DNA from 2 places in the Microbacterium sp. nov. GSS16 genome. Region 2 is predicted to be linked to the other one. Evidence: predicted binding sites of a transcription regulator. Region 2 holds the regulator's gene; the other holds the start of a gene.

Region 1 (14,439 bases), 450 kb from region 2:
CGCGACCCTCGATGGCGGACTGCTCGCCCGCACCCTCGACGATCGTGGTCTCGTCCTTGGTGACGATGACCTTGCGTGCACGGCCGAGCAGGTCGAGCGTGGTGTTCTCGAGCTTGAGGCCGACCTCTTCGGTGATGACCTGGCCGCCGGTCAGGATCGCGATGTCCTGCAGCTGCGCCTTGCGACGGTCACCGAAGCCGGGAGCCTTGACGGCGACCGACTTGAAGATGCCGCGGATCTTGTTGAGCACGAGCGTCGCGAGAGCCTCGCCCTCGACGTCCTCGGCGATGATGACCAGCTCCTTGCCGTCCTGGATCACCTTGTCGACGACCGGCAGCAGGTCCTTGATGTTGCCGATCTTCTGGTTGGCGATGAGGATGTACGGGTCCTCGAAGACAGCCTCCTGGCGCTCCGGGTCCGTGACGAAGTAGGGGTTCAGGTAGCCCTTGTCGAAGCGCATGCCCTCGGTGAGCTCGAGCTCGGTGCCGAAGGTCTGCGACTCCTCGACGGTGACGACGCCCTCCTTGCCGACCTTGTCGATGGCCTCGGCGATGAGCTCGCCGATGGCGGGGTCGGCGGCCGAGATCGATGCGGTGGCGGCGATCTGCTCCTTGGACTCGATCTCCTTGGCGCTGTTCAGCAGGTCCTCGGTGATGGCCGCGACGGCCTTCTCGATGCCGCGCTTGAGCGAGATGGGGTCGGCGCCGGCTGCGACGTTGCGCAGGCCTTCGCGGACCAGCGCCTGAGCGAGGACGGTCGCAGTGGTGGTTCCGTCACCGGCGACGTCGTCGGTCTTCTTGGCGACCTCCTTGACGAGCTCCGCACCGATCTTCTCGTACGGGTCGTCGAGCTCGATCTCCTTGGCGATCGACACACCGTCGTTCGTGATCGTGGGGGCGCCCCACTTCTTCTCGAGCACGACGTTGCGACCGCGCGGGCCGAGGGTCACCTTGACGGCGTCGGCCAGGATGTTCAGGCCGCGCTCGAGGCCACGACGGGCCTCCTCATCGAAAGCGATGATCTTTGCCATGAGTCTTTCGTCCCTCCCGGACGTAGGCGATGGGGTATTAGCACTCCGAGTGTTCGAGTGCTAATAACAGTCTGGCACTCGACCCATGGGAGTGCAAGCCGCGCGTCCGGAAGGACCGCGGGCCGTCAGGGGGCCGGTGCCTCGCTGGCCGGGGCGGACGACGTCGCCTTGTCGACGCCGATCACGACCGTCAGCTGCGGCCTGTCGGAGTCGTTCATCGCGGCGTAGAAATCGCTCTGCTGCACGTCGACGCCCCCGAGGACGTCGGCGAGCCCGAGGGCGGCGCCCTCGTCGGCATCCGCGACGTAGAACACCGTCGTCTTCGAGAACTCCTGCGACGCGCCGTCGCTGCCGAACACGTCGTCGGTCGACCATCCATCGGCCAGCAGCTTCTCACGCACCTCGGCGACGCGCCCCTTCTCGGTCGTCGCATTGAGGATCAGCACGCGATACGACGTATCGATCTGCGCCACGACGCCGGGCTGCGTCGGCACCGGGCCGGGCTCCTCCCCACCGAACAGCGAGATGCGATCCATCATGACCAGCGACACGAAGATCCCGCCGACGATGAGCACGAGAGCCACCGCCGCCGACCACAGCAGCACGACGAGACCGTTCATCCCGGGCTGCTCGGCGCGGTGCGCACCGACGCGGCCCGTGGCGTGCGGAACGTCGTCGAATCGATCACGGGAGAGCTTCTGCACCCCTCGATGCTAGCGGGCGGCCGCCGTGAGTCCGCACGGAGCGGAGCCGGGCGGATGCTCGCGGTGAGGCGCGCTCAGCCCACGAATCCGCGCATGCGGGCGGTGCGCTGCACCGCCCTGCTGTCGCGCAGGCGGCGCAGACGGCGCACCAGCAGCGGATCGAACTCGAGCGCCGCCTCCGTCTCGATCAGGCGGCCGAGCAGCTGGTAGTAGCGGGCCGGACTCATCCCCAGCTGCGCACGGATGGTCTCCTCCTTCATGCCGCCGTGACGCGGCCAGGCCGCCTCGAGCGTCAGGATCGCGCGATCGCGATCGGAGAGTTCACCGAGCATGCGCCCAGGCTACGCGGCATCCGGCCCGATCCCCGCGCGCCACTCCCACCAGCGCCCGAGCGGGTCGGCATCCGCCACGACCCGGCCGTCGACAGCGACCGCGAAGCCGCGGAACGCGCTCGGATCGATGCGCGGGCGCCAGGCGTCGTGCAGCGCCGGCGGGTCGATCGTGATCCAGCGCGCGTCCAAAGCGCGGATGCGGTCGATGAGCTCGGCGCGTCTCGGTCGGGGCAGGTAGACGAGCATGCCGGGGGTGGTGACGACGAGGGTCGCCCCGTCCGGGGCGGCCGCGGCCATGCCCTCCAGCTGCTCGATGGCGTCTCCGGCGCGCAGCAGCGGCGGGTCGGCGGAGGCGACCGTGATCGCGGCGGCGATCCGCTCGGCGCGCTCGTGCTCGCCGGGCCAGATGAGCGACTCGAGCCAGGCCCGGTCGGCTGGCACCCGCACGTCGATCGGATCGAGATCGACACCGGCGCGCCAGATCACCTCCGGCACGCGCAGCTCGGGCAGCTCGCCCGTGACCGCACTGGTCAGCAGCACCGTCGAGGGCCCGTCGTCGGGATCGATGCGTCGCCGCAGGATGCCGTCGTCGCCGTCGATGCGGAACGAGTAGCGGTCGGGGTACAGGCACAGACCCGCGGCGGCTCCGAGCTCGAGCAGGGCGATCGGACCCTCGACCAGGCTCAGCGCGGGCAGCAGCGCCGCCAGGCGGAGGGGTTCGTTGATCTGCACCCCGCGCCGCGCGCATTCCGTGACGAGATCATCGGCATGGTCGATCACGAACTGCCGCCACGACCGGTATCCGGCCACCGGCGCGCCGAGCAGGCGGGACACCGCGAACACCAGCGGGGGCTGCCGGTGCTGCGGCATGAGCCGCTCGAGCACGGCCTGCACGCCGGCATCCGTCGCGACACCCGTCGCCCACTCGGTGTACACCTCGCTGCGCCCTGGCGCCTCGTCGAGCGCGAAGCGTTCGTAGCGCTCGGCGACACCATCCGTCATCCCGCCATTGTCCCAGCCGGCGGGTCGGGCACGATGCGGACGCCCCTCGAGCGACCCGAGCGGGGCGTGGAGGCGAGAGAATGGATGCATGGGTTACAGCGTGAACAAGACGGATGCAGAGTGGCGCGCCGAGCTGGGCGCCGACCAGTACGCGGTGCTGCGCACCGCGGCGACGGAGCGCCCCTGGACGGGCGAGCTGCTCGATGAGGAGCGCGCCGGGCTTTACACCTGCGGCGCGTGCGGTGCGGAGCTCTTCCGCAGCGGCACGAAGTTCGATTCGGGATGCGGCTGGCCGAGCTTCTACGAGTCGGTGCGCCCCGAGGCCGTCGAGCTCATCGAGGACACCTCGCTCGGCATGGTCCGCACGGAGGTGCGCTGCGCGGCGTGCGGCTCGCACCTCGGCCACGTCTTCCCCGACGGCTTCGGCACCCCGACCGGCGACCGCTACTGCATGAACTCGGTGGCGCTGTCGTTCACGCCCGACGAGTCGTGAGTGCGCTCGACGCCGTCCGGCGCCGAGCATCCTGGTCGCGCGTGACCGACGACGCGCCGACGCGCGAGCAGCTGCTGCCGCTGGTGGAGGCGGCCGGGCGCGTCGCGGATCACTCGGCGCTGCGACCGTGGCGACTGATCGAGCTGCGCGGCGACGACCGTCTGACGCTGGGAGCCGCGCTGGCTGCGGCAGCCGGGGACGACGCACCCTCGACCAAACCGCTGCGCGCCCCGCTGCTGATCGCCATCGTCGCCTGCTACCGCAGGAGCGACAAGGTGCCGCGCTGGGAGCAGGAGGCGGTCGTCTCCGGCGTCGCGCACACCCTGAGCCTGCTGCTCGATGAGGCGGGCTGGGGCGTCATCTGGCGCACCGGCGGGCTCACCCGCGCGACGGCCGTCGCCGAGGCGCACGGCCTGCGCGACGACGAGGAGCTGCTGGGCTGGCTCTACGTCGGCGGGAAGCCCGAGGGCAAGGACGCCGGCCGACGCAAGCCGGTGGCTGCCGATGCGCTGCTTACCGCGATGCCCGCAGCGTCGGCGACCGCCGAGGAACTGGGTCGGCGTGGCGAGGCGTCGAAGAAGGACAAGACCTCGAAGAAGGACAAGACCTCGAAGAAGGACAAGACCTCGAAGAAGGACAAGACCTCGAAGAAGGACAAGACGCTCAAGAAGGACGAGTCCTCGAAGAAGCGCGAGAAGAAGAAGCGCGAGAAGAAGAAGCGCGAGAAGCGCTGAGTCAGCGCTGCCGCGGCAGGGCGACGATCACCGAGGCCGCCGCGACGAAGATCATCGCGGCGAGCTGCCACAGGGCAGGACCGCTGTCGACTGGCCAGATGAGATCGATCGTCACCGACGTCACGAGCTGCCCGAGCACGCTTCCGAGGCCGAGCAGCAGCACACCCGTGTAGGGCACGAGCCAGGCTCCGAGCAGGATGTAGGCGAAGCCGAGGAGGCCGCCCAGGTACAGCCAGGGCTCGGCCGGAAGTGCGCCGGGCATCCCTCTGGTCGCGACGCTGACCGCGGTGCCCGCGAGCAGCACGACGGTGCCGGCGATGAAGCTCATCAGGGTCGCCGTGAGCGGCGATGCGACCCGGCGCGCGAGGCGACCGTTCGCCGCCGCCTGCCACGCGATGCCTGCGCCGGCCGCGAACGGAAGCAGCAGCAGCCACAGGGGCGCGGTCGCGAGCACGTCGCCGCCCAGCGAGATGCCGACGGCGGCGAGGGCGAGGGCACCGCCGATCACCCGCCCCGGAGTGACGGCGACGATGCCGGAAGGTCCGACGCCCATGCGGTCCAGCAGCAGGCCGTGCAGCGTCTGGCCCGCGACCACGCCGACGGTGAACAGCGACACCCCGAGGACGCCGGCGACGAGCCCCTGCGTGGTGACCGTGAGGGCGCCGCAGGTGCCGCCGAGAAGCATCCAGAACGGGATGGTGCGGGAGCGGATGCCCGTGAGCAGCCGCCCGAGACCTGCCCGACCGGAGGGCAGGGCGAGGACCACGACGACCAGGAGCACGAGCCCGACGGCGAACGAGATCAGACCGGCGACGATCCCGTCGTCGATGCGGACTCCGAGGACGCCGTTGATCCGGGCCTGCACGGCCGTCATCGCCCCGATCGACACAGCGCCACCCAGGGCGATCCAGGCGGGCAGAGGGCGAGGGGAGGTCACTCGCTCCAGGTTACCTGCGCAGCGCTCCGCCCCGCGCCGGCGCCGGGCATCCACCGTGCGTCGGGGGCTTCACCAAGTCGTCACCACCATGTCGGCACCCGCGGATAGCCTGTCGGCATGTGCGCGAGCTACGGACTGGATCCCCGCTTCACCGACGCCGAGCTGCTGGCCGAGGCCGACGACGCCGTGCTCGACGGGTTGCGCTCGTGGGCTGAGCGCAATGCGGGTGAGACCCTGCGTCCGACCGGGAAGAACCTGCGAAACCTGAACCCGCTGGTGACGGCAGACGGCGATGCCGCCGCGCTCAAACCCGCCTGGTGGGGTTTCCTCGTCGACGGTCAGCCGGCGAAGTTCCCGTCGATCAACACCCGATCAGAGCGCCTGCAGGACCGCCCTGGCGCGCTGCGCACGCGCGGCCTGGTGCCAGCGACAGGCTGGTACGAGATGCAGAAGCCCGATCGCGTGTGGCACGAGTTCGGCCTCGGGGGAGGGGTGCTGTTCGGCATGGCCGCGGTCACCCAGCGCGGCCGCACTCCCGACGGCGAGTGGGTCACCTGCTACTCGATCGTGATGCGCCCCGCTCCCCCGCACCTGGCGAACATCCACGACCGCATGCCCGTGCTGATCCCCACCCCGTTCGCGCACGACTGGCTGCACGGCGATCCCGGCCGTGAGCTCATCGACGAGGCGCTGCTCGCCGCCGCCGGCCTCGACGAGCGGGTCGCCGCGGTGCCGCGCGACGACGACAAGGGCGCTCAGACCCTCTTCTGACAGATGAACGAGGCACGCGCCCTTCTCGGGAGCACGTGCCTCGTCTGTGGAGCCGACTACGGGACTCGAACCCGTAACCCCCGTATTACAAGTACGGTGCGCTACCAATTGCGCCAAGTCGGCGGACCGTCATCCAGCATAGCGACGGACATCGGATCACTCGCACCGACCGCCCGGTCAGGATGCGGGCGTCGACGAGGGCGTGGGCGACGGTGTGGGCTTCGTCGCGCCGAAGTACTCGTCGCTCGCGATGGTGAGCACGAACTGCGAGAACTCCGCGGGGTCGTTCAGGGCGCCGACGTACGACTTGCCGCCGACGAGGATCAGCGCCTCGTTGTTCAGCTTGAGACCGTCAGTACCCGGCAGCGGACCCTCGAGCGCGCGGTCCGTGGCGTCCTTGGCCCACGCCACGAAGTCCTGCTTCTCGATGCACGAGCGCACCTTCTTGGCATCCGACACCCCGACGGCGACCGCGAGGTCGGCGAGCTCGGCGTCGCTGCGCCCGTCGCTGTCGGGTTGGGGCTGCCCGGCCAGCAGCTCGTGGTTGTAGTCGTAGAAGCTGTTCTGCGCGTACGTGGCGACGCACGCGGCGGCGGCAGCGGCGCGCAGCGAGTACTTCGTGCCGTTGGAGCTGGCGGTGAGCAGCGCGACAGGGTGATACGTCACGGTCACGGCCCCCTCGGAGATCCAGCCGGCGAGCTGGCGCGCGTTGGCGCGCTCGAACTCCGCCGCTCCTGCCGAGAGGTAGTCGACGTAGATGTGGATCTCAGTGGGCTTCGCACTCGTCGAGGCCGAAGGCTCCGGTGTCGGGGTCGCACCCTCGCCCGCCTCGGCGGCACCCTCCGAGGGCGCGGGGGTGGCCGCCGTCGCCGACGGGGCGGCGGTGACCTGGTTCACCGTGACGCCATCGCCCGACATGCCGCTCGGGCTGAGCTGCGGCTTCGAGATCGACGAGCCCACCGCGTAGGCCACGGCAGCGCCGATCGAGCCGACGGCGAGGATGGCGACGAGACCGATGACGAGCCGTCGCACCAGCCGCGCCCGGGACTGCTGGGCGTGCACCAACTGTGCCTTCTCCCGCACCGCTTCACGCGAATGGCGAGCGGCGGGGACGTTCGGCGTTTCGTCGCTCGACATCGTTCCTCTTGAAGATCGGATGGGCCCTGAGGCATCGGGTGGGACCGGGTGATCCCGCGGCCGCAGAGAGCGCGGCGCCGGGTTCGATGCTAACGAGGCAGTCTGGGAAATACCCAGACGCGCCCGGTCGTGCCATACTGATCCCGACCCGATGGCGGGTCACGGCGGGCGGGGCCCGCCGCTTCCATCACGAAGGATCGTCCGGCACGTACCTGCCGGTGAAGGAGAAACCATGGCCACCGTTACGTTCGACGACGCCACCCGCCTGTACCCCGGCGGCACGCGTCCGGCTGTCGACAAGCTGAACATCGAGATCGCCGATGGCGAGTTCCTTGTTCTCGTCGGCCCGTCCGGCTGCGGAAAGTCCACCTCGCTGCGCATGCTGGCCGGCCTCGAAGAGGTCAACAGCGGCCGCATCCTCATCGGCGACCGCGACGTCACCGACGTGCCGCCGAAGGACCGCGATATCGCGATGGTCTTCCAGAACTACGCGCTCTACCCGCACATGACGGTCGCCGAGAACATGGGCTTCGCGCTCAAGATCGCCGGCGTCGGCAAGGAGGAGCGCGCGAGCCGCGTGCTCGAGGCCGCCAAGCTGCTCGACCTCGAGGAGTACCTCAACCGCAAGCCGAAGGCCCTCTCGGGCGGTCAGCGCCAGCGCGTCGCCATGGGCCGCGCCATCGTGCGTCAGCCCCAGGTCTTCCTCATGGACGAGCCGCTGTCGAACCTCGACGCCAAGCTGCGCGTGCAGACCCGCACGCAGATCGCCTCGCTGCAGCGCCGCCTCGGCGTCACCACCGTCTACGTCACCCACGACCAGACCGAGGCGCTGACGATGGGCGACCGCATCGCGGTGCTCAAGGACGGCATCCTTCAGCAGGTCGGCACCCCGCGCGATCTGTACGAGCGGCCCAACAACGTCTTCGTGGCCGGCTTCATCGGCTCGCCGGCGATGAACCTGTTCTCGGCAGACCTCGCCGACGGCGGCGTGCGCTTCGGCAGCGAGATCGTCCCCCTCGACCGCGACACGGTCGGTCGCGCCAGCGGCAGCCAGGTCACCGTGGGCGTGCGCCCGGAGGACATCACGGTCGGCCCCGCCGACGGCAAGGGCCTCGCGGTCGTCGTCGACCTGGTGGAGGAGCTCGGCGCCGACGGCTACCTCTACGGTCACACCGACATCAACGGCAAGCGCACCGACATCGTCGCCCGCGTCGACGGCCGCAGCCACCCCAACGCCGGCGAGACGGTCACCCTGGCCGCCAACCCCGGACACGTGCACGCCTTCGACCTCGAGTCGGGCGAGCGCCTCAACGACAAGCCGGTCGTCTCGGCCTGACGAATCGAACACTCGGCGCGGGCGGACCTCATGGTCTCCCGCGCCGCGGTGTTTCCGGAGGAGAAATGCAGGAGTCTCTGCGCATCACCGCCAGCTCCATCGACCCGGGTCTGCTGAGCCTGCCCTGGTCGACCCCGCTCGGCAAGTGGCCGTCGGAGCACATCGTGTCGCTGCCGAAGGGCCTGTCGCGCCACCTCGTGCGCTTCGCCGACCTGTCGGGGCGGGTGGTCGCGGTCAAGGAGACCACGGCCGAGATGGCCCAGCGCGAGTACGAGATGCTCGGAAACCTGGGCCGCCTGGACGTGCCCTGCGTCAGCCGGGTCGCGGTGATCGCCGGACGCACGGACGCCGAAGGCAAAGCGCTGCCGGCAGCGCTGGTGACTTCGCATCTGCGCTTCTCGATGCCCTATCGCGCGCTGTTCACACGGGTGCTGCGCCCCGACACGGCGACTCGTCTGGTCGACGCCCTCGCCCTGCTGCTCGTGCGACTGCACAACGTCGGGTTCTACTGGGGCGATGTGTCGCTGTCGAACACCCTGTTCCGGCGCGACGCCGGCGCGTTCGCCGCATATCTGGTGGATGCCGAGACAGGTGAACTGCACGAGGAGGGACTGACCGACGGTCAGCGCGCATACGACCTCGACCTCGCGCGCACGAACATCGCCGGAGAGATCATGGACCTCGCCGCCGGCGGCCGTCTGGAGCGCGGTGTGGATGCTCTCGAGATCGCCGACGGCATCGTCTCGTCGTATCGGTCGCTGTGGGCGGCGCTCACCGACGAGGAGACGTTCTCGACCGGGGAGACCTGGCGCATCACCGAGCGCGTCGAGAAGCTCAATGCGCTCGGCTTCGACATCGACGAGATGTCGATGGAGACCACCCCGGACGGCACGACCGTGCGCATCCAGCCGAAGGTGGTCGACGCCGGGCACCATCAGCGACGGCTGATCCGCCTCACCGGTCTCGACGTGGAGGAGAATCAGGCGCGCCGGCTGCTCAACGACCTCGACGAGTTCCGCGTGCGCTCGACCAAGGCATGGACCGAAGAGGAGATGTACGCGCACGAATGGCTGACCCGCGTGTTCGAGCCGGTCGTGCGCGCCATCCCGTACGACCTGCGCGCCAAGCTCGAGCCCGCCGAGGTGTACCACCAGGTGCTCGAGCACCGCTGGTACCTCTCGCAGGCGCAGTCACGGTCGGTGCCGCTCGCCGAGGTGCTGACGAGTTACATCAACGACGTGCTTCGGCACCGTCGCGACGAGGCGACCATCATGGGGCCGCCCACCGAGACGATGAGCCTCCCCGTGGTCACCGGATCGGTCGAGGTGTCGGACGACACCGCCGCGATCGACTGGCGCGACCTCGTCTAGCCGCGGTAGCCGACGGTGAAGCGACCGTTGCGGTGCTTCGGCTGCTCGATCTCGTCGATGACGGCGATCGCGAAGTCCGCGCCGGAGATGGTGGAGTTCCCGTCGGCATCGCGAACCAGCACATCGCCGCCGTCGTGGTACCGGCCGGTGCGCTCGCCCTCGGCCCAGGGCCCGAACACCTCGGCCGGGTGGATGAAGAACCATTCGAGGCCGTCGGCATCCTGAAGCAGCTCGAGCGAGTCGATGCCGACCTGCGCCTCATGCCTGTACTCCTCGGGGAAGCCCTGGTCGAAGAGCCGCGGCCCACCCAGGGCGACAAGGCTGCCACCTGCGCCACCGACCACGCCCAGACGGGTCGAGGTTCCGGCGAGCTTCGCGGTCAGGCCGCGCAGCGCGCCGATGACCTCGTTCTCCATGTCGCCACGAGGGGAGAGCGCGGAGATGACCACGTCGGCGCCGTCGAAGACGCCGCCGAGGCCATCGAGGTCGAGCACCGAGCCCTGCACGTACCGCGCACCGCCGATGGGCGTCTCGGGCGTGCGACGGGCGATCACCGTCACCTCGTGCCCTCGGCTCACCGCCTCGCGGGTGATGTGCGATCCGGCGTAGCCGGTTCCTCCGATGACGACGATGCGTGACATCCGTGCTCCTTCCGATGCGCGTACGGGCTCACTGGATACAAGTCGCGCAACCGCGCCCTTATTCCGCGGCGGCGCGGACGGTCGAAACCTGGTAGAGCGCGACGGATGCCGCGATGCCGGCGTTCAGGGATTCGGTGGCCGACGAGATCGGGATAGACACGATCTGGTCGCACGTCTCGGTGACCAGGCGCGAGAGGCCCTTGCCCTCGGATCCGACGACGATGACGACGGGACGGTCGGCCAGCTCGAGTGCAGGCAGCGTCACGTCTCCCCCGCCGTCGAGGCCGAGCACGAACACGCCCTGCTTCTTGAACTCCTTCAGCAGCGTGGTCAGGTTGGCCGCGAGCGCGACGGGCAGGCGGGCCGCGGCGCCTGCGCTGGTCTTCCACGCGGCGGAGTTCACGCTCGCCGAGCGGCGCTGCGGCAGAATGATGCCGTGCCCGCCGAAGGCTGCCGTCGATCGGATGATGGCGCCGAGGTTGCGCGGGTCTGTGATGCCGTCGAGGGCGACGAACAGAGGTGTCTCGCCACGGTCGATCACCTGCTCGAGCAGGTCCTGCGGGTGCGCGTACTCGTACGGCGGCACCTTCAGCGCGACGCCCTGGTGCACGCCGTCGAAGCCGGCCATGCGGTCGAGCTCCTGACGGGTCACCTCGAGCACGGGGATCTCCCGGTGCCGCGCGATCGCGAGCATCTCCTTGACGCGGTCGTCCATTTCGACGCGCTGTGCGATGTAGAAGGTCGTCGCGGGGATCTTGGTGCGCAGCGCCTCGAGCACCGAGTTGCGCCCGGTGACGGTCTCGGTGTCGTCGGATGCCTTGCTGCGGGCCTGACGGTTCATGTCGCGACCCTGCGGCTTCTGACCGACGCGCCCCTTGCCGCCGGCCGCTGCGAACCGCTCCTGTGCCGCCTTGCGCTTGCCGGCGACGTGCCAGCTGCGGTCCTCGGCCTTCGGCGTGGGGCCGCGACCCTCGAGCGCCTTGCGGCCGAGGCCGCCGGTGCCCTTGGAAGCACCCTTCTTCTTGCTGTTGCCCGCTCCGGGGCGGCCAGGCTTAGCCATCGATACTCCAATGCGTTCCGTCCGGAGTGTCCTCCAGAGTGATTCCTGCCGCGCCGATCGCGTCTCGGATTCGATCGGCCGCGGCCCAGTCCTTGTCTGCGCGCGCCTGCGCGCGCTGCGTGATCATCGTCTGCACGAGCGCGTCGAGGGCGGATGCCTCGTCCGCGCCGGTCACGTCGCCGCGCCACTCCGGCGCGAGCGGGTCGATCCCGAGGATGCCCGCCATGTCGCGCACCTGCAGCGCCGCGAGCTGCGCGTCGCCGCTGCGCCCGGCGTCGAGCATGCTGTTCCCTGCCCGCACCGTCTCGTGCAGCACCGCGAGCGCCTGCGGGACGCCGAGGTCGTCGTCCATCGCAGCCGCGAACGCGGCCGGCAGATCCGCCGCCGACGAGAACTCGGCGGGAAGGCGCGCGGCGCGCTCGAGGAACGATCGGATTCGCCCGAGGGCGGCCTCGGCTTCGGCGAACGACGACTCGGTCAGATCCAGGCTCGAACGATAGTGCGCGGCGGCGAGTGCGTAGCGCACCACGAGCGGGTGATGAACTGCGAGCACGTCGGCGGCGAGGGTGAAGTTGCCCAGTGACTTCGACATCTTCTGCCCGCCCACGGTGACGAGGCCGTTGTGCACCCAGTACCGCGCGAACGCGTCGCCGGCGGCGGTCGACTGCGCGAGCTCGTTCTCGTGATGCGGGAAGCGCAGGTCCAGTCCCCCGCCATGGATGTCGAACTCCGCGCCGAGGTAGCGCCTCGACATCGCCGAGCACTCGATGTGCCAGCCGGGCCGGCCTGGGCCCCACGGCGAATCCCATACGGCATCCGGCTGCTCGTCGCTCTTCGCGCCCTTCCAGAGCGCGAAGTCCTGCGGGTTCCGCTTGCCTCGAGGGTCGGCGTCCGCGGCCGCCTCCATCGCGTCCACCGACTGATGCGTGAGCGAGCCGTATTCCGGCCACGAGCGCACGTCGAAGTACACGTCGCCCGAGCCGTCGGCGGCGGCATAGGCGTGGCCGCGATCGATGAGGGTCGCGATCAGGTCGTGCATCTGCGGGATGAACCCGGTCGCCCGCGGCTCGTAGGTCGGTGCCAGGATGCCGACAGCGGCGTACGCCTGCGAGAACTCCTGCTCCATGCGGTATGCGAGCGCCCACCACGGCTCGGTCCCGGTCGCGTTGGCGAGCACCTTGTCTTCGATGTCGGTCACGTTGCGCACGAAGGTCACCCGCCCGTAGCGGCGTGCAAGCCAGCGACGCAGCAGGTCGAAGCTCAGCGCGGCGCGCACGTGCCCGATGTGCGGACCGGACTGCACGGTGGGTCCGCAGACGTACATCGTCACGTTCGAGGCATCGAGCGGGGCGAAGTCGCGCAGCTGCTGCGCGCGAGTGTCGTACAGGCGGATCGTCACTGCACAAGACTACCGGGGCGGGGCACGGACTGCCTGGGCGTGGTCTTCCGGTCAGCTCCGGTGGATGAGCGCCACCGCGGTGACGGCGATCCCCTCGCCGCGACCGGGGAACCCCAGACCGTCGGTGGTGGTCGCCGAGACCGTGACGACGGCGCCGCCGAGCGCGGTCGAGAGCACCTCCTCGGCCTCGGCGCGGCGTGCGCTGAAGCGCGGCCGGTTGCCCTGGAACTGCACCGACACGTTGCCGATGGCGAAGCCCGCCTCGGCGAGCATGGCAGCGGTGCGCGCGAGGAAGACATCTGCGTGCGCTCCCGCGTACTCGGGGTGTGCGGTGCCGAAGTGCTGCCCGATGTCGCCGAGCCCCGCGGCGCCGAGCAGGGCGTCGACCATCGCATGCGCCACGGCGTCACCGTCCGAATGGCCCGACAGCGCAGGCTCACCCGGCCATTCGAGCCCGGCCAGCCACAGGCTGCCCTCTCCGCCGAACGCGTGCACGTCAGTGCCGACGCCGATACGCGGCATGCATGAGCCGCCAGGACGTGCACCGAGCAGCAGCTGCGCCCGCTCGAGATCGTCGGGGGTCGTGATCTTGAAGGCGCGTTCGGATCCGGGGATGCGACGCACGGCGCCCCCGGCGGCGGAGAACAGCGCCGCATCGTCGGTGTGATCATCGCCCGCGGCCTGTGCCGCGGCGTATGCGTCCTGCAGGGCTGCTCGCGGGAATCCCTGGGGCGTCTGCGCGGCCACGAAGACCGAGCGGTCGACCGGCCCGGCGATATCGTCCCCTTCGACCCTCTTGAGCGTGTCGACGACGGCGAGCGCGGGGATCACGCCCGCATCGGTCACCGAATCCGCCACCGCGTCGATCTGCGAGGCCGGGGTGAGAGCGCGCGCCGCGTCGTGCACGAGCACGATGCGCACGTCGTCGTGCAGGGCATCCAGACCCGCAGCGACCGACTGCTGACGGGTGGTCCCCCCGGTCACGACGCTCGCCAGGTGGCGGCGTTCCCCTGCTGACGCCGTGACCTCGGCGTCCACCTGCTCTTCCCGCCCGGGGGGCGCCACCACGACGACCTGCATGGGCGCGGCGGCGAACACGCCATCCAGCGCGTGACGCAGCACGGTGCGGCCGTCGACGTCGACGAGCGCCTTCGGCGCTCCGGCGCCGAGCCTCGTTCCGGAGCCGGCGGCGACGACGATGATCGCTGTGGTGGGAGTCGGGTGCGCAGTCACCTTCTCACGCTATCGCGCGTCGCGGAATGCGAAGAGGGCGGATGCCGCAGCATCCGCCCTCTTCGCAATTCCCGTCGCCGACGCGCTCGTCAGGAGGCGAGCACCTCATCGAGCAGAGCGCCGGCCTTGTCCTCGTCGATCTTCTCGGCCAGAGCGAGCTCCGACACGAGGATCTGGCGGGCCTTGGCGAGCATGCGCTTCTCGCCCGCGGAGAGACCGCGGTCCTGATCGCGGCGCCACAGGTCGCGCACGACCTCGCT
Region 2 (14,439 bases):
CGAGGACGACCTGGACGCTCACCCTCTCAGCATATGAAGAAAGCGGGGCCGGTGGATGAACCACCGGCCCCGCTCAGATCGTGCTGTGCTTACTTCTCCCAGCCGACGTTCTCAACCGGCTGCACGCCGAAGAGGTCCAGACCCACGTAGGGCTCCGGGGTCAGGTTGGCGAGGCCCGTCTTGGCCGCCGAGATGGACGGTCCGTTGTACAGCGGGATGAGGCCCCAGTCCTGGAAGATCTCGGCCTCGAGCTTCATGGCCGCAGCCGTCTGCTTCTCGGGGTCGTTGATCGACTCGACCTCTTCGTGGATGCGCTCATCCATCTCAGGCGTCTGCACGCCAGAGAGGTTCAGGCCCATGTCCTGGCAGTACAGCTGGCAGAACCATGCCGCGCCGAACGGGTCGGACGAGGTGAAGCGCAGGCTGAAGATGTCCCAGTTCTTGGTGTTGTAGTCCTCGGCGAACTTGTTCGACGGGCGGACGTCCACCTTGACCTCGATGCCGATGGCCTTCTCCTGAGCCTGGATCGACTGCGCGAGGGCCTTCTGCGTCGGGTCGTCGTTGTGGATCGGGTAGGTGACCGAGAGCTTGACGCCGTCCTTCTCGCGGATGCCGTCCGAGCCCTCCTTCCAGCCCGCCTCGTCGAGGAGCTTCTTGGCGCCCTCGACGTCGAACTTGTAGCCGGCTTCCTCGAGCGCGTTGGTGTAGCCCGGCTGGAACGAGAAGAGGGTCAGCGAACCGGCCGGCTCCTCCTCGTATCCGAGGCCGTTCCAGGCGATCTTCTTCTGCTGGTTGATGTCGATGGCCTTGAAGAACGCCTCGCGCACCTTGACGTCTGCGAACTGCGGCTTCTCGGCGTCGACCTCGAGCAGCGTGTTGGCCGTCTGCTGCGCGCGGTAGATCTCGATGTCCTTCATGTCCTTGACCTGCGCGAGGCGGTCCTTGGTGCCCACGCCGACCATGTCGATCTCGCCGTTCTTGAACGCGTTGATCGAGGCCTGCGAGTCCATGCCCTTGAAGGTGACCTCGTCCAGCAGCGGCTTGTCGCCCCACCACTTCTCGTTCGGCTTGAACGAGATGAAGTCCTTGTTCGCGTCGAACTCGTCGACGGTGTAGGGACCGGCGCCCCACTCGGCGTGCGGGTCGTCGATCATCGCCGTGTTGAAGGTGTCGGGGTCGGCCAGCGACGGGTGGATGATGCCCGTGAGGAACGGCATCTGCGGCCACGCGAACTCGCCCTTGAAGGTGACGATCGCGGTCTTGGGCGTGTCGCCCTGCTCGACCTTCTCGATCTCCTTGTAGCCGTCGGTGGCGTTCGGGACGAAGCCCTCCTCGGTCGAGCGGCTGGCCTTCCAGGTCGCGTCGATCGCGGTCCAGTCCATCGGCGTGCCGTCGTTCCAGGTCGCCTCGTCGGTGAACGTGAAGGTGATCTGGGTCTTGCCGTCGACCGTGTCGATCTTCCACTCGTCGAGGTAGGCGTCGTGCTTGTACGGGGTGCCGTCCGGCTTCTGCAGCAGGATCTGGGGCATGTACCACGCGGCGACGCGGGCGGTGTCAGCGCTGCCGTCGCCGTGGAAGGCGTTCAGCTGCTCGGGGATCTCGTTGATCGGGAAGTTGACCGTGCCGCCCTCCTTGAGGTTCTCGCGCGGCTGCGGGTTGTAGTCCGCGGCCGAGGTCTCGGCTGCGCTGCCGTTGTCGCCGCTGCCACCGTTGTCGCCGGTGTCAGAGGCGCACCCGGTGAGGACGAGTGCGAAAGCGCCGGTGAGTGCCAGCGCTCCCATCAGCTTCTGCTGCTTCATGGTGCTCCTTTCGCCTTGCGGCGTGTCATATGGGGAGAATAGTTCGCGCTTTCCGACCCCGGCGGGCGCGACAGTGAATCGTGACTAACCGTTATCGGACGGTGATCAGACCGTGGCCGGACGTGTCGACATGGTCTCCGGATCGAACACGACCCTCTGGCGGGTGCGCTCGATGTCGGGGTCGGGCACGGGGATCGCCGACAGCAGCGCCTGCGTGTAGGGGTGCTGGGGGTTGTCGAAGACCTCGTCGACGTCGCCGTGCTCGACGAACTCGCCGAGGTACATGACCGCGACCCGATCCGCGATGTGGCGGATGACGGAGAGGTCGTGGGCGACGAACAGGTACGACAGTCCCAGCTTGACCTTGAGCTCGTCGAGCAGGTTGATCACGCCGGCCTGGATCGATACGTCGAGCGCCGAGACCGGCTCGTCGAGCACGATGATCTTCGGATTGGTCGACAGCGCCCGAGCGATGCCGATGCGCTGGCGCTGGCCGCCCGAGAACGCGCCGGGGAAGCGGTCGCGGTGCGCGGGGTTCAGCCCCACCAGGTCCATCAGCTCGTGCACCCGGCTGTTGACCTCGTCCTTATCCATTCCGATGGCGCGCATGGGCTCGGCGATGATGTCGGTGACCGTCATGCGCGGGTCGAGCGCGCCCATCGGGTCCTGGAAGACGATCTGGATGTCGCGGCGCAGCCGGCGCTCGAGCTTGCGATCGTGCAGCTCGTTCACACTTGTGCCGGCGATGATGATGTCGCCGTCGGCCTGCTTCTCGAAGTCCATGATCTGCAGCAGGGTCGTGGTCTTGCCCGAACCGGACTCGCCGACGATGGCCATGGTCTCGCCCTCGCGCACATCGAAGCTCACGCCCTTGACCGCGTGCACCTCGCCCACCTTGCGCTTGAGGAACGCGCCCTTGGTCAGCGGGAACGTCTTGACCATGTTGCGCACCTCGAGCGTCACCGGACGCTGCTCGCGGGGCGTGCGGGTGAGGTCGCTCTCGGGGATCGGGGCGACCGGGTACACCGGCAGCCCGCCGATGCGCGCGTCGTCGTCGATCTCGTCGGCACGGATGCACGCCGCCAGGTGCGACTGGCCGCCGCCGGTGACGACCGGCAGCAGCGCAGGCTCGCCCTGCACGCACGCCGGGAGCGCGATCGGGCAGCGCGCGGCGAACGGGCACGCGTCGGGCAGGTCGATCAGCAGCGGCGGGTTGCCCTTGATGGGTGTCAGCGGCTCCTTCTCGACCTTGTCGACGCGGGGGATCGCGCCGAGCAGGCCGATCGAGTACGGCATCCGGGTGCGGTGGAACAACTCGTGCGCCGGGGCGTGCTCGACGGGCTTGCCCGCGTACATCACCATGACGTCATCGGCGGTGCGCGCCACCACGCCCATGTCGTGAGTGATCATGATCACCGCGGCGCCGGTCTCGTCCTGTGCCTTCTCGATGAGGTCGAGGATCTGCGCCTGGATGGTCACGTCGAGGGCCGTCGTCGGCTCGTCGCAGATGATCAGGCGCGGGTTGTTCGCCATCGCGATGGCGATGACCACGCGCTGGCGCATCCCGCCGGAGAACTCGTGCGGGAACGACTTCATCCGCTTCTCGGGCTCGGGGATGCCGACCAGGCGCAGCAGCTCGAGCGAGCGCTCCCATGCCTGGGCGCGCGACAGGCTGCGATGCACCGTGAGCGCCTCGATCAGCTGATCGCCGATCGTGAACACCGGCGTGAGCGAGGTGAGCGGGTCCTGGAAGACCATCGCCATGCCGTTGCCGCGGATCACCGACATCTCCTTGTCGGTCTTGCCGAGCAGCTCCTCGCCCTCGAACTGGATGGAGCCGGTGACTCGCGCGTTCTCGTCGAGCAGCCCCATGATGGCCAGCGAGGTGACCGACTTGCCCGAGCCGGACTCGCCGACGATGCCGAGCGTCTTGCCTGCCTCAAGGTCGAACGAGACCCCGCGCACGGCGTCGACGCGGCCGGCCTCCGAGGCGAAACTGACCTTGAGGTCACGGACGGAGAGTACGTTGCTCATGCACGGCCTCCCGCCGCAGAGGTGGGGTCGAGGGCATCGCGAAGTCCGTCGGCGACGAGCGCCATAGACACGGTCAGCAGGGTGAGGGCGAGGGCCGGGAAGTAGAACAGCCACGGTGCGCTGGTGACGCTGGCCGCTCCCTCGCCGATGAGCGAGCCGAGCGAGACGTCGGGGATCTTCACACCGAAGCCGATGAACGACAGGCCGGTCTCGGTCATGACCGCGGCGACCACGCCCAGGGTGAAGTTGATCACCAGCAGCGAGCCGACGTTCGGCAGCAGGTGCCGCAGCACCACGCGCATGCCGGGCACGCCCATGTAGCGCGCCGCGTGCACGTACTCGCGCTCGCGCAGCGAGAGCGCCATGGTCCAGATCACGCGGGCGGGGAAGAACCAGCCTGTGAAGATCAGAGCGAGCGAGATGACCCGCCAGTCGCCGCCGGCGTCGTTCGAGACGAGGGCGAGGATGAGGAAGGTCGGCACCACCATGAAGAAGTGGATGACCAGCAGGGTGACCCGCTCCACCATGCCACCGAAGTAGGCTGCCGCGGTGCCGACGATCGCCGAGATCACCGTCACACCGATGGAGACGACGAGGGCGATCATCAGCGAGCGCTGCAGACCCACGAAGGTCTGCATGAACGTGTCGTTGCCCGAGGCGTTCGTGCCGAACCAGTGGTCGGACGAGGGGCCGGTGGAAAGGTTCAGGAAGTCCATCTCGTTGACCTCCCAGCGCGCGAACAGCGGCACGATGACGGAGGCCAGGGCCAGCAGGACGAAGATCACGATGCCGAACACGGCCGGCTTGTTGCGCATGAAGCGGCGCGTGTACAGCGTCCATTTCGACAGCTGCTTGCTGGGGATCCGCTCGGCGGTGGTGTCGGGGCCGACCGGCGGCTGGACCCCGGAGTCGATCATCTGGTTCGTCATGTCAGCTCACCCTCACTCGCGGGTCGAGGACCACGACGGCGATGTCGGCGAGCACGGCGCCGATCGCGGTCAGCACGGCACCGAAGGCTGCCACGGCGACCACGCCGTGCACATCGTTGCCGTTGATCGTGGTCAGGAAGTAGCGCCCCATGCCCTGCCAGGCGAAGATCGTCTCGGTCAGGATGGCGCCGGTGAAGATCGCCGGGATCGAGAACGCGACCTGCGTGGCCACGGGGATCAGCGATGTGCGCAGGGCGTGGCGCCGGATGGCCTGGGACTTGGTGAGCCCCTTGGCGCGTGCCGTGCGGACGTAGTCGGCGCTGATGTTGTCGAGCAGCAGCGAGCGCTGCAGGAAGTGCGTGCCCGCGTACCCGGTCACGACGAGCGCGATGGTCGGCAGGATCAGATGCTGCAGTGCGTCGACGAGCACCGGGAAGAAGCCGGTGACCCCCTGACTCGAGGAGCCCGTGACGTAGAAGACGCGGGTGCCCACCCAGTTGTTGAAGTTGATCGCGAGGATGACCACGGCGAGTGCGGCGACGATGATGTTGATGTTCATCGTGATGATCGACACGGCCTGCCAGATGCGATCGCCGAGCTTGTACTGGTGGGATGCCGTGTACACGCCGATCCAGATGCCCAGGACGGTCATGATGATGGTCGCGCCGAGCACCAGCTCGGCGCTGACCCACATGCGGTAGCCGATCTCGTTGTTCACCGAGCCGCCGGTGGGGCTCAGGCCCCAGTCCCAACGGAGCAGGATGCCCGTGAGCCAGGTCCACCACCTCTCGATCAGCGGAGTGCTCTCGCTGAGATTTCGCGGTCCGAGCAGATTCTCGATCTGCTCAGGACTCAAGGGCGGTTTGCGGCCGACGTAGTTGCTTCGCGGATCGAGGAATGACCAGGCAAGGAAGTAGGTGACATTCGTCGCGACCACGATCATGAGCAGCCAGCCGAGTGTCCGGCGCACGAGATACTTGATCAAGGTGTGGGGTCTTTCTCTTCTACAGCCGTGCACGGGATCTCCGACGCGACGCTGAGTCGGGATGACGTCATGGGTCATTCCACTTCCAGCCTACGCCGACACCCGCGGGGAGGCTGTGACGGAGTCGTATAGCCGATGGGATCCAGTCTCGCCGGATCGCCTCGGGCAACTTCGCGAGACTATCACCGGTGCAGCGGAATGGGGATTGCGCCGGGCTGAACGTAGACTTGTCTGAACCCTCTCGGACGCCCCAAGGACCACATGTCACCCCGCGCTCTCACCCCGCTGTCACCGGCAGCGACGCCCGCCACGCAGATCCGCAACTTCTGCATCATCGCCCACATCGATCACGGCAAGTCGACCCTGGCCGATCGGATGCTGCAGGTCACCGGCTCGGTGGCGGAGCGCGACATGCGCGCTCAGTACCTCGACCGCATGGACATCGAGCGCGAGCGCGGCATCACCATCAAGAGCCAGGCCGTGCGGATGCCCTGGTCGGCCGGCGGCGAGACCTTCGCCCTGAACATGATCGACACGCCCGGTCACGTGGACTTCACCTACGAGGTCTCCCGCTCGCTGGCGGCGTGCGAGGGCGCCATCCTGCTGGTCGACGCGGCGCAGGGCATCGAGGCGCAGACCCTCGCGAACCTGTACCTGGCGCTCGAGAACGACCTGCACATCATCCCCGTGCTGAACAAGATCGATCTTCCTGCGGCCGATCCCGAGAAGTTCGCCAAGGAGCTCGCCGATCTCATCGGCGGCAGGCCCGAGGACGTGCTGCGCGTGTCGGGCAAGACCGGCGTCGGTGTCGAGGAGCTGCTCGACCGCATCGTGCAGGACATCCCGGCCCCGGTCGGCGACCCGGATGCCCCGGCGCGGGCCATGATCTTCGACTCGGTGTACGACTCGTACCGCGGCGTCGTGACCTATGTGCGCATGGTCGACGGCAAGCTGAACCCGCGTGAGCGGATCCAGATGATGTCGACCAAGGCGATGCACGACCTGCTCGAGATCGGTGTGTCGAGCCCAGAGCCGATCCCGTCCAAGGGGCTCGGTGTCGGAGAGGTGGGCTACCTCATCACCGGCGTGAAGGACGTGCGCCAGTCGAAGGTGGGCGACACCGTCACCACCGCTCGGGGCGCCGCCACCGAGGCGCTCGCCGGCTACACCGACCCGAAGCCGATGGTGTTCTCGGGCATCTATCCGATCGACGGCAGCGACTACGCCGAGCTGCGCGAGGCGCTCGACAAGCTCAAGCTGTCGGACGCGTCGCTGCAGTACGAGCCCGAGACATCGGTCGCGCTCGGCTTCGGCTTCCGCTGCGGATTCCTCGGACTGCTGCACCTCGAGATCATCACCGAGCGGCTGTCGCGTGAGTTCGGTCTCGACCTCATCACCACCGCGCCGAGCGTGATCTACGAGGTCGTCACCGACACGGGAGAGAAGGTCACCGTCACCAACCCGAGCGAGTACCCCGATGGGCGCGTCGCCACCGTGTCCGAGCCCATGGTGAAGACCGCGATCCTGCTGCCCAAGGACTACGTCGGAACGGTCATGGAGCTCTGCCAGTCGCGGCGCGGTGCGTTGCTGGGCATGGAGTACTTCTCGGAGGAGCGGGTCGAGCTGCGCTACCGCATGCCGCTCGGCGAGATCGTGTTCGACTTCTTCGACCAGCTGAAGTCCAAGACGCAGGGCTACGCAAGCCTCGACTACGAGCCCGACGGGCAGCAGGAGGGAGACCTCGTCAAGGTGGACGTACTGCTGCAGGGCGACAAGGTCGACGCGTTCAGCGCGATCGTGCACCGCGACAAGGCGTACGCCTACGGCACGCTGATGACCGAGCGCCTGCGCAAGCTCATCCCACGGCAGAACTTCGAGGTGCCCATCCAGGCCGCCATCGGCGCGCGCATCATCGCTCGCGAGACGATCCGCGCCCTCCGCAAGGACGTGCTCGCCAAGTGCTACGGCGGTGACATCAGCCGCAAGCGCAAGCTGCTCGAGAAGCAGAAGGAGGGCAAGAAGCGCATGAAGATGGTCGGCCGTGTCGAGGTGCCACAGGAGGCGTTCATCGCCGCCCTGTCCGGCGATGTCGAGACCAAGGACAAGAAGTAGGCCGTTCGGGCGCGGTGTCGTTCGGAGACTGTTCAGACAGGTCGCTTAGGCTGGAGATCATGCGTCGGGGGACTTTCCGTGAAGGCACGGTCGACTATGCCGCGGTGGGGGCGACCCACGCACCGGACCTGATGCAGTATCCGCCCGAACGCAGTATTCCCGCGGAGGCATCGTGGCGTCTCGGCAGCGGTGAGGACCGCTTCCGCACCGCCGGCGAATCGCTTCTGTCGTGGACCGCGCAGCGCGCGGCCGGCCTCGAGCTGCGCGATGTGCGCCCGGCCGCGGGTTCGGCGTACACGGGCGTCAGCTTCGACGCCGAGGGCGCGCCCATCGCGCCGAACCGCACCCAGGTCGAGCAGCGCTTCGCCACCGACGGCACGCCTTTCGTCGCGCCGGGCACGACCCTCAAGCTGCACGGCCGCGTCAAGGGGATGAGAGCGGATGCCGAGCTGCGGGTGATCTCGGTGACCGAGGAGCGGCGCCGCATCGGCTTCGTGCTCGGCACGGTCGGCGGCTCGGTGGTGAGCGGCGAGGAGTCGTTCGACATCGACTGGCGCGAGGACACCGACGAGGTGTGGTTCACCGTGCGGGCGTTCGACGCTCCCGTCGCCCTGCTGTACCGCCTTCCCGGGATGGTGCGGCGTCGTCGTCGCGAGCTGTTCGCCCTCTACCTGCGCGCGATCTCGCCGCTGTACGCCACCCCGATCTGATGGTGCGCGCTCGCTGATGGCACAGGCATCCTGATGGCCCGGACGCTCTGATGGCCGGCCCTCTTCCGCTGGGCGACCCGGCGCCGGCCGACGGCCGCCTGCCCGACGACCTCACCGTCGACCGTGCGGTGCCCTTCTCGGCCTACCTGCACGTGCCGTTCTGTCGGGTTCGCTGCGGGTACTGCGACTTCAACACCTACACCGCGACCGAGCTGCGCGGAGCGAAGCAGGACGAGTACGCCGACACGCTCATCCGAGAGATCGCGCTGGCGAGCGCGGTGCTGGGCGAAGCCGACGGCATCCGCCCGCTCGACACCGTCTTCTTCGGCGGAGGCACGCCGACCCTGCTGCCCGCCGGCGATCTGGCGCGGATGCTCACGGCGGCGACCTCGGCGTTCGGCATCCGCGACGGCGCCGAGGTGACGGTCGAGGCCAACCCCGACACCGTCACGCCCGAGGTGGTGCGGACGCTGCTGGATGCCGGGGTCACCCGCCTCTCGATCGGAATGCAGTCGGCCGTGCCGCACGTGCTGGCGGCACTCGACCGCACGCATCGGCCCGAGAACGTGCGCACGGCCGTCGACGCGGCACGCGATGCCGGGCTCGACGTGAGCGTCGACCTGATCTACGGCGCCCCCGGCGAGTCGCTGGCGGACTGGGAGAGGTCCCTCGACGCGGCTCTCGCCCTCGAGCCCGACCACATCTCGGCGTACGCGCTGATCATCGAGGACGGCACCAAGCTCGCCAGGCAGATCAGGCGGGGCGAGGTGCCGGCGCCCGACGACGACCTGCAGGCCGACATGTACGAGGTCGCCGACGAGCGTCTCGGTGCGGCGGGATACGAATGGTACGAGGTCAGCAACTGGGCGCGTCCTCCGACGGACGCGGGAACCCCCGAGGGGAGGGACCACCGGTCGCGGCACAACATGGCGTACTGGCGCGGCGCGGACTGGTGGGGCTTCGGGCCCGGCGCGCACAGCCATGTCGCCGGTCTGCGGTGGTGGAATGTCAAGCATCCGGCGGCGTACGCGCAGCGTCTCGCCGTCGGCGAGTCGCCCGCCGCAGGCCGCGAGCGGCCCGACCTCGAGGCGCGCACCCTCGAGCGGGTGCTGCTGCAGAGTCGCCTCGCGGAGGGCCTGCCGATCGACGACATCGCCGAAGGCCGCCGCGATCGGGTCGCCGAGCTGATCTCGGACGGACTGGTCGATGCCGCCGCGGCTCTGCGGCAGCGTCGCGTGCGCCTGACCCTGCGGGGCCGGCTGCTCGCGGATGCCGTCGTGCGCGCGCTCACCGATTAGCGCGACCCGCACAGCCGACGCGGCCCCCTACGGCCAGTGCGACCCGCACAGCCGGCGCGAGCCTGAGGGGGAGCCCGAGCGGGTAGGATTGGCACTCGGAACGTTCGAGTGCCAGCGGGAGGGATGATGGTCACACAGCGAGGCCTTGAGGTCCTCCGTGCGATCGTGCAGGACTACGTCGCCACGCACGAACCGGTCGGCAGCAGATCGATCGTCGAACGCCATGCGTTCGGCGTCTCGGCCGCGACGATCCGAAACGACATGGCCCAGCTGGAAGATGAAGAGCTGATCACCGCTCCGCACACCTCCTCGGGGCGGGTGCCGACCGACAAGGGATACCGGGTCTTCGTCAACCACCTCGCCCAGGTGCGCCCGCTGTCGGCGCCGCAGCGCACCGCGATCGAGTCGTTCCTCGCCGCGCCCAGCGACCTCGACGATCTGATGGCCCGCACGGTGCGGGTGCTCACCCAGCTCACCGGCCAGGTCGCTCTCGCCCAGTACCCGTCGTTCGCGCGCGCGAGCATCACCCACGTCGAACTCGTCGCCTTGGCACCCAACCGCGTGCTGGTGGTACTGGTCACCGACGCGGGCGGGGTGTCGCAGCGGATCTCGCCGCTGCCGATCGACATCGACGACGCAGACCTCGCAGTGCTGCGCGCCCAGCTCGCGGCGCTCATCACCGGCCGTGCGGTCGGTGAGGCGTCCGAGCGCATCGCATCGGCGCGCGAACCGCAGACCGGCTCGCGCCTCGCGCCGGCGCTGTCGTCGCTGGCGGCGGTGATCGCCGAGGAGCTGGCCGAATTCCGTCAGGAGCGGCTGGTGATGGCGGGGGCTGCCACGCTCGCGCGGCGCGAGCAGGACTTCCGCGGCAGCATCCATCCTCTGCTCGAGGCGATTGAGGAGCAGGTGACCCTGCTGCGGCTGATGAGCGAGATGGTGACCGACGAGCACGGCCTCGCCACGAGCATCGGCACCGAGAACGCCCCGTTCGGACTCGGTGAGGCGTCGATCGTGGCGAGCAACTACGCCGCGCCAGGCAGCACGGCGCGCGTCGGCGTGATGGGACCGACCCGCATGGACTACCCGAGCAACCTCGCCGCAGCACGGGCCGTCGCCCGCTATCTGTCGCGGATGCTCGAAGAAGACGAGGCCGCCCGCTGATCCGGGCGACCGAATACACGAACGCACACGAAGAAAGGTGACCGTGGCGGATCACTACGAGGTCCTCGGGGTGTCGAAGGACGCCTCCCAGGACGAGATCAAGAAGGCCTATCGCAAGCTCGCCAGGCAGCTGCACCCGGACGTGAATCCGGGGGAGGACGCGGCTGAGCGGTTCAAGCTCGTCACGCACGCCTACGACGTGCTCAGCGACGAGGACTCCCGGCGCCGCTATGACATGGGCGGCGACCAGAACGGCGGATTCGGCGGCGGGTTCGGCGGATTCGGCGACATCTTCGAGACGTTCTTCGGCTCCGCGGGCGGCGCCCGTTCTGCGCGTCCGCGGTCGCGTCGCGAACGGGGTCAGGATGCGCTCGTGCGCATCAACCTCGAGCTCGGCGACGTCGTGTTCGGCGTGCACCGGGACATCGAGGTCGACACCGCGGTGCTGTGCGAGACCTGCCACGGCAGCTGCTGCCAGCCCGGCACGTCTCCGGTCACCTGCGACGTCTGCGGCGGCAGCGGCCACGTGCAGCGTCAGGTGCGCAGCCTGCTCGGCAACGTCGTGACCACCCAGCCGTGCGGCACCTGCGAGGGCTACGGCACTGTCATCCCCAACCCCTGCGGGTCGTGCGCCGGTCAGGGCCGCGTGCGCTCGCGGCGCACCGTCGCCCTCGACATCCCGGCCGGCGTCGAGACCGGTCTGCGCCTGCAGCTGCCCGGCTCGGGCGAGGTCGGTCGCGCGGGAGGCCCGAACGGCGACCTGTACGTCGAGGTCGCCGTTGCGCCGCATCCGGTCTTCAGCCGGGACGGCGACGATCTGCTCGCCACGCTCGAGGTGTCGATGGCGGATGCCATCCTCGGCACCACCACGACCATCGAGGGCCTCGACGGCACGGTCGATCTGGAGCTGCGGGCCGGCGTCCAGTCGGGTGACGTGCTCACGATCGACGGCCGGGGCATCACCCCGTTGCGCGGATCTCAGCGCGGCGACCTGCGCGTGGGCGTGCAGGTTCTCACGCCGACGCGGCTCGACGGGGCGCAGCGCAAGCTCATCGAGGACTTCGCCAAGAAGACGAAGGCTCCGGAGCCCAAGCTCGCCCAGTTCCAGCAGGGGTTGTTCTCGAAGCTGCGCGACCGCTTCCGCAGCCACTGACCGACTTCCGCACCACAGCCGATCGGAGCCCCATGGCCCTGCACTTCGTCGTACCCGACTGCACCGACGCCACCATCGGAGAACTCGTCCGGCTCACCGGATCAGAGGCGAAGCACGCCTCGGTGGTGCGCCGGGTGCGCGTCGGCGAGACGGTGACGATCGGCGACGGCAGGGGTGTCTGGCTCGAGGGCGCGGCGGAAGACGTCACCGCATCTCAGGTGAGTGTGCGAATCACCGGCCGCCGCGTGCAGGACGGACCCGAGACGCGCATCGTGCTCGCGCAGGCGCTCGCGAAGGGCGACCGAGACGAGCTGGCCGTGCAGGCCGCATGCGAGCTCGGCGTCGACGAGATCGTGCCGTGGCAGGCAGCACGCAGCATCTCACGCTGGGAGGGCCCGAAGGCGGCGAAGGGTCGGGAGCGCTGGGCGACGATCGTCCGCGAGGCGGCCAAGCAGGCGCACCGGGCCTGGGTCCCCGAGGTGACCGCCGTGCAGTCCACCGCGCAGCTGGCCGAGCGGGCGGCGGATGCCAGGCTGCTCGTGCTCGACCCGTGGACGCAGACGCCGCTCACCAGCATCCGTCCCGACGGTCGTGACCTCGTGCTCGTGGTCGGGCCGGAGGGTGGCATCGCGCCCGACGAGCTGGAGCGGCTCGAGGCGGCGGGCGCCGAGCGCGTCCGCCTCGGCGACACGGTGCTGCGCACCTCGACTGCAGGCCCCGCGGCGATCGCGGTACTCTCGGCCAACCTGGGCCGCTGGTGACCCTTCACTTCGTCTCGCCGGCGCTCGCTCGGTGCAGGCGACAGACTCAGGGACCCAGATGTACGCAGGGATCCAGGGCGACACGCCTAGGGACCCGGATAAGCTGAAAGCATGAGCGAACCCTCGATCTTCACCCGCATCCTGAACGGGGAGATCCCCGGCGAGATTCTCGCCGAAACCGACCGCGTGTTCGCGATCCGCGACATCAATCCGCAGGCGCCGCTGCACGCACTCGTGATCCCCAAGACCGAGCAGTACCGCGACGTCACCGAACTGGCCGCCGGCGACCCGGGCCTGATGGCCGACATGGTGGCCGTGGCCAAGCAGATCGCCTCCGAGCACGCCAACGGCGAGTACCGCCTGATCTTCAACAACGGCGCCAGCGCTGCGCAGTCGGTCTTCCACGTCCACGCGCATGTGCTCGGAGACATCGAGGAGGGCAAGCTCGTTGGCTTCTGACGACAGCGCACACAACGACAGCGCACCCCCGCGGTTCCCTGCCCAGCCCGAGAGCACCGAGCGCATCTTCGCCGACGGCATCGCCATGGTGCAGCTGCTCGGCCCGCAGGATCGGCTGCTGCGGATGCTCGAGAAGCAGCATCCGAATGTGCAGGTGATGGTGCGCGGCAACGAGATCACCCTGGGCGGATCGTCTGAGGACGTCGCCGCGGCGAAGCGACTCGTCGACGAGCTGATCGAGATGACCCGCTCGGGGCACGATCTCGCGCCGAGCGACGTCGAGCACTCCGCGCGGATCCTGCGGCGCGACGACGGACCCCGCCCCAGTGAGGTGCTCGGCGAAGCGATCCTGTCGACCCGGGGGCGGGTGATCCGCCCGAAGACACTGGGACAGAAGGAGTACGTCGACGCGATCGAGCAGAACACCATCGTGTTCGGCATCGGTCCCGCGGGTACGGGCAAGACCTATCTCGCGATGGCGAAGGCAGTGCAGGCCCTGCAGCGCAAAGAGGTGCAGCGCATCATCCTCACCCGGCCGGCCGTGGAAGCAGGGGAGAGGCTCGGGTTCCTGCCCGGATCGCTGACCGACAAGATCGACCCCTACCTGCGCCCGCTGTACGATGCGCTCAACGAGATGATGGACCCCGAGGTCGTGCCGCGCCTGATGGCGACCGGCACCATCGAGGTCGCCCCGCTCGCCTACATGCGAGGTCGCACGCTGAACGACTCGTTCGTCGTACTCGACGAGGCGCAGAACACCACGCCCGAGCAGATGAAGATGTTCCTCACCCGCCTGGGCTTCGGCACGAAGATGGTCGTCACCGGCGATATCACGCAGATCGACCTGCCACAGGGCGCCTCGGGACTGCGCCTGGTCACCCGGGTGCTCGGCGACATCGACGACATCCACTTCTCGCGGCTGACCAGCGACGACGTGGTGCGGCACTCCCTGGTGGGCCGCATCGTCGACGCGTACAGCGAGTACGACGAACAGCGCACGGCGGCGCGCGTCGAGCGCGAGCAGGCGCACCAGTTCGC

What was found. Region 2 encodes HrcA, which represses chaperone genes, less so after heat shock. Its sites were predicted from a motif close to TTNGCACTCGNNNNNNNCGAGTGCNAA; they were not measured.
Region 1: groL (chaperonin GroEL) is a predicted target of HrcA. The motif match lies at 1,068-1,094, and genes of this name have one in related genera.

What each region holds. Positions count from the first base shown of each region.
Region 1 covers NZ_CP116338.1:1,594,702-1,609,140, reverse strand. The annotation lists gene groL (chaperonin GroEL) at 1-1,030, opposite strand, end outside; gene PGB26_RS07645 (LytR C-terminal domain-containing protein) at 1,156-1,734, opposite strand; gene PGB26_RS07640 (DUF3263 domain-containing protein) at 1,809-2,066, opposite strand; gene PGB26_RS07635 (DUF2332 domain-containing protein) at 2,076-3,068, opposite strand; gene msrB (peptide-methionine (R)-S-oxide reductase MsrB) at 3,157-3,561, shown strand; partial or broken gene PGB26_RS07625 (nitroreductase family protein) at 3,558-4,100, shown strand; gene PGB26_RS07620 (DMT family transporter) at 4,297-5,202, opposite strand; gene PGB26_RS07615 (SOS response-associated peptidase family protein) at 5,350-6,003, shown strand; tRNA gene PGB26_RS07610 (tRNA-Thr) at 6,051-6,126, opposite strand; gene PGB26_RS07605 (DsbA family protein) at 6,181-7,140, opposite strand; gene PGB26_RS07600 (ABC transporter ATP-binding protein) at 7,373-8,476, shown strand; gene PGB26_RS07595 (DUF4032 domain-containing protein) at 8,542-9,846, shown strand; gene PGB26_RS07590 (NAD(P)-dependent oxidoreductase) at 9,843-10,487, opposite strand; gene rlmB (23S rRNA (guanosine(2251)-2'-O)-methyltransferase RlmB) at 10,546-11,547, opposite strand; gene cysS (cysteine--tRNA ligase) at 11,540-12,946, opposite strand; gene ispD (2-C-methyl-D-erythritol 4-phosphate cytidylyltransferase) at 12,998-14,179, opposite strand; gene PGB26_RS07570 (CarD family transcriptional regulator) at 14,269-14,439, opposite strand, start outside.
Region 2 covers NZ_CP116338.1:2,046,301-2,060,739, forward strand. The annotation lists gene PGB26_RS09750 (alpha/beta fold hydrolase) at 1-22, opposite strand, end outside; gene PGB26_RS09755 (ABC transporter family substrate-binding protein) at 90-1,799, opposite strand; gene PGB26_RS09760 (ABC transporter ATP-binding protein) at 1,905-3,833, opposite strand; gene PGB26_RS09765 (ABC transporter permease) at 3,830-4,762, opposite strand; gene PGB26_RS09770 (ABC transporter permease) at 4,764-5,747, opposite strand; gene lepA (translation elongation factor 4) at 6,009-7,859, shown strand; gene PGB26_RS09780 (DUF1990 family protein) at 7,919-8,569, shown strand; gene hemW (radical SAM family heme chaperone HemW) at 8,620-9,867, shown strand; gene hrcA (heat-inducible transcriptional repressor HrcA) at 9,994-11,028, shown strand; gene dnaJ (molecular chaperone DnaJ) at 11,072-12,181, shown strand; gene PGB26_RS09800 (16S rRNA (uracil(1498)-N(3))-methyltransferase) at 12,214-12,942, shown strand; gene PGB26_RS09805 (HIT domain-containing protein) at 13,054-13,401, shown strand; gene PGB26_RS09810 (PhoH family protein) at 13,487-14,439, shown strand, end outside.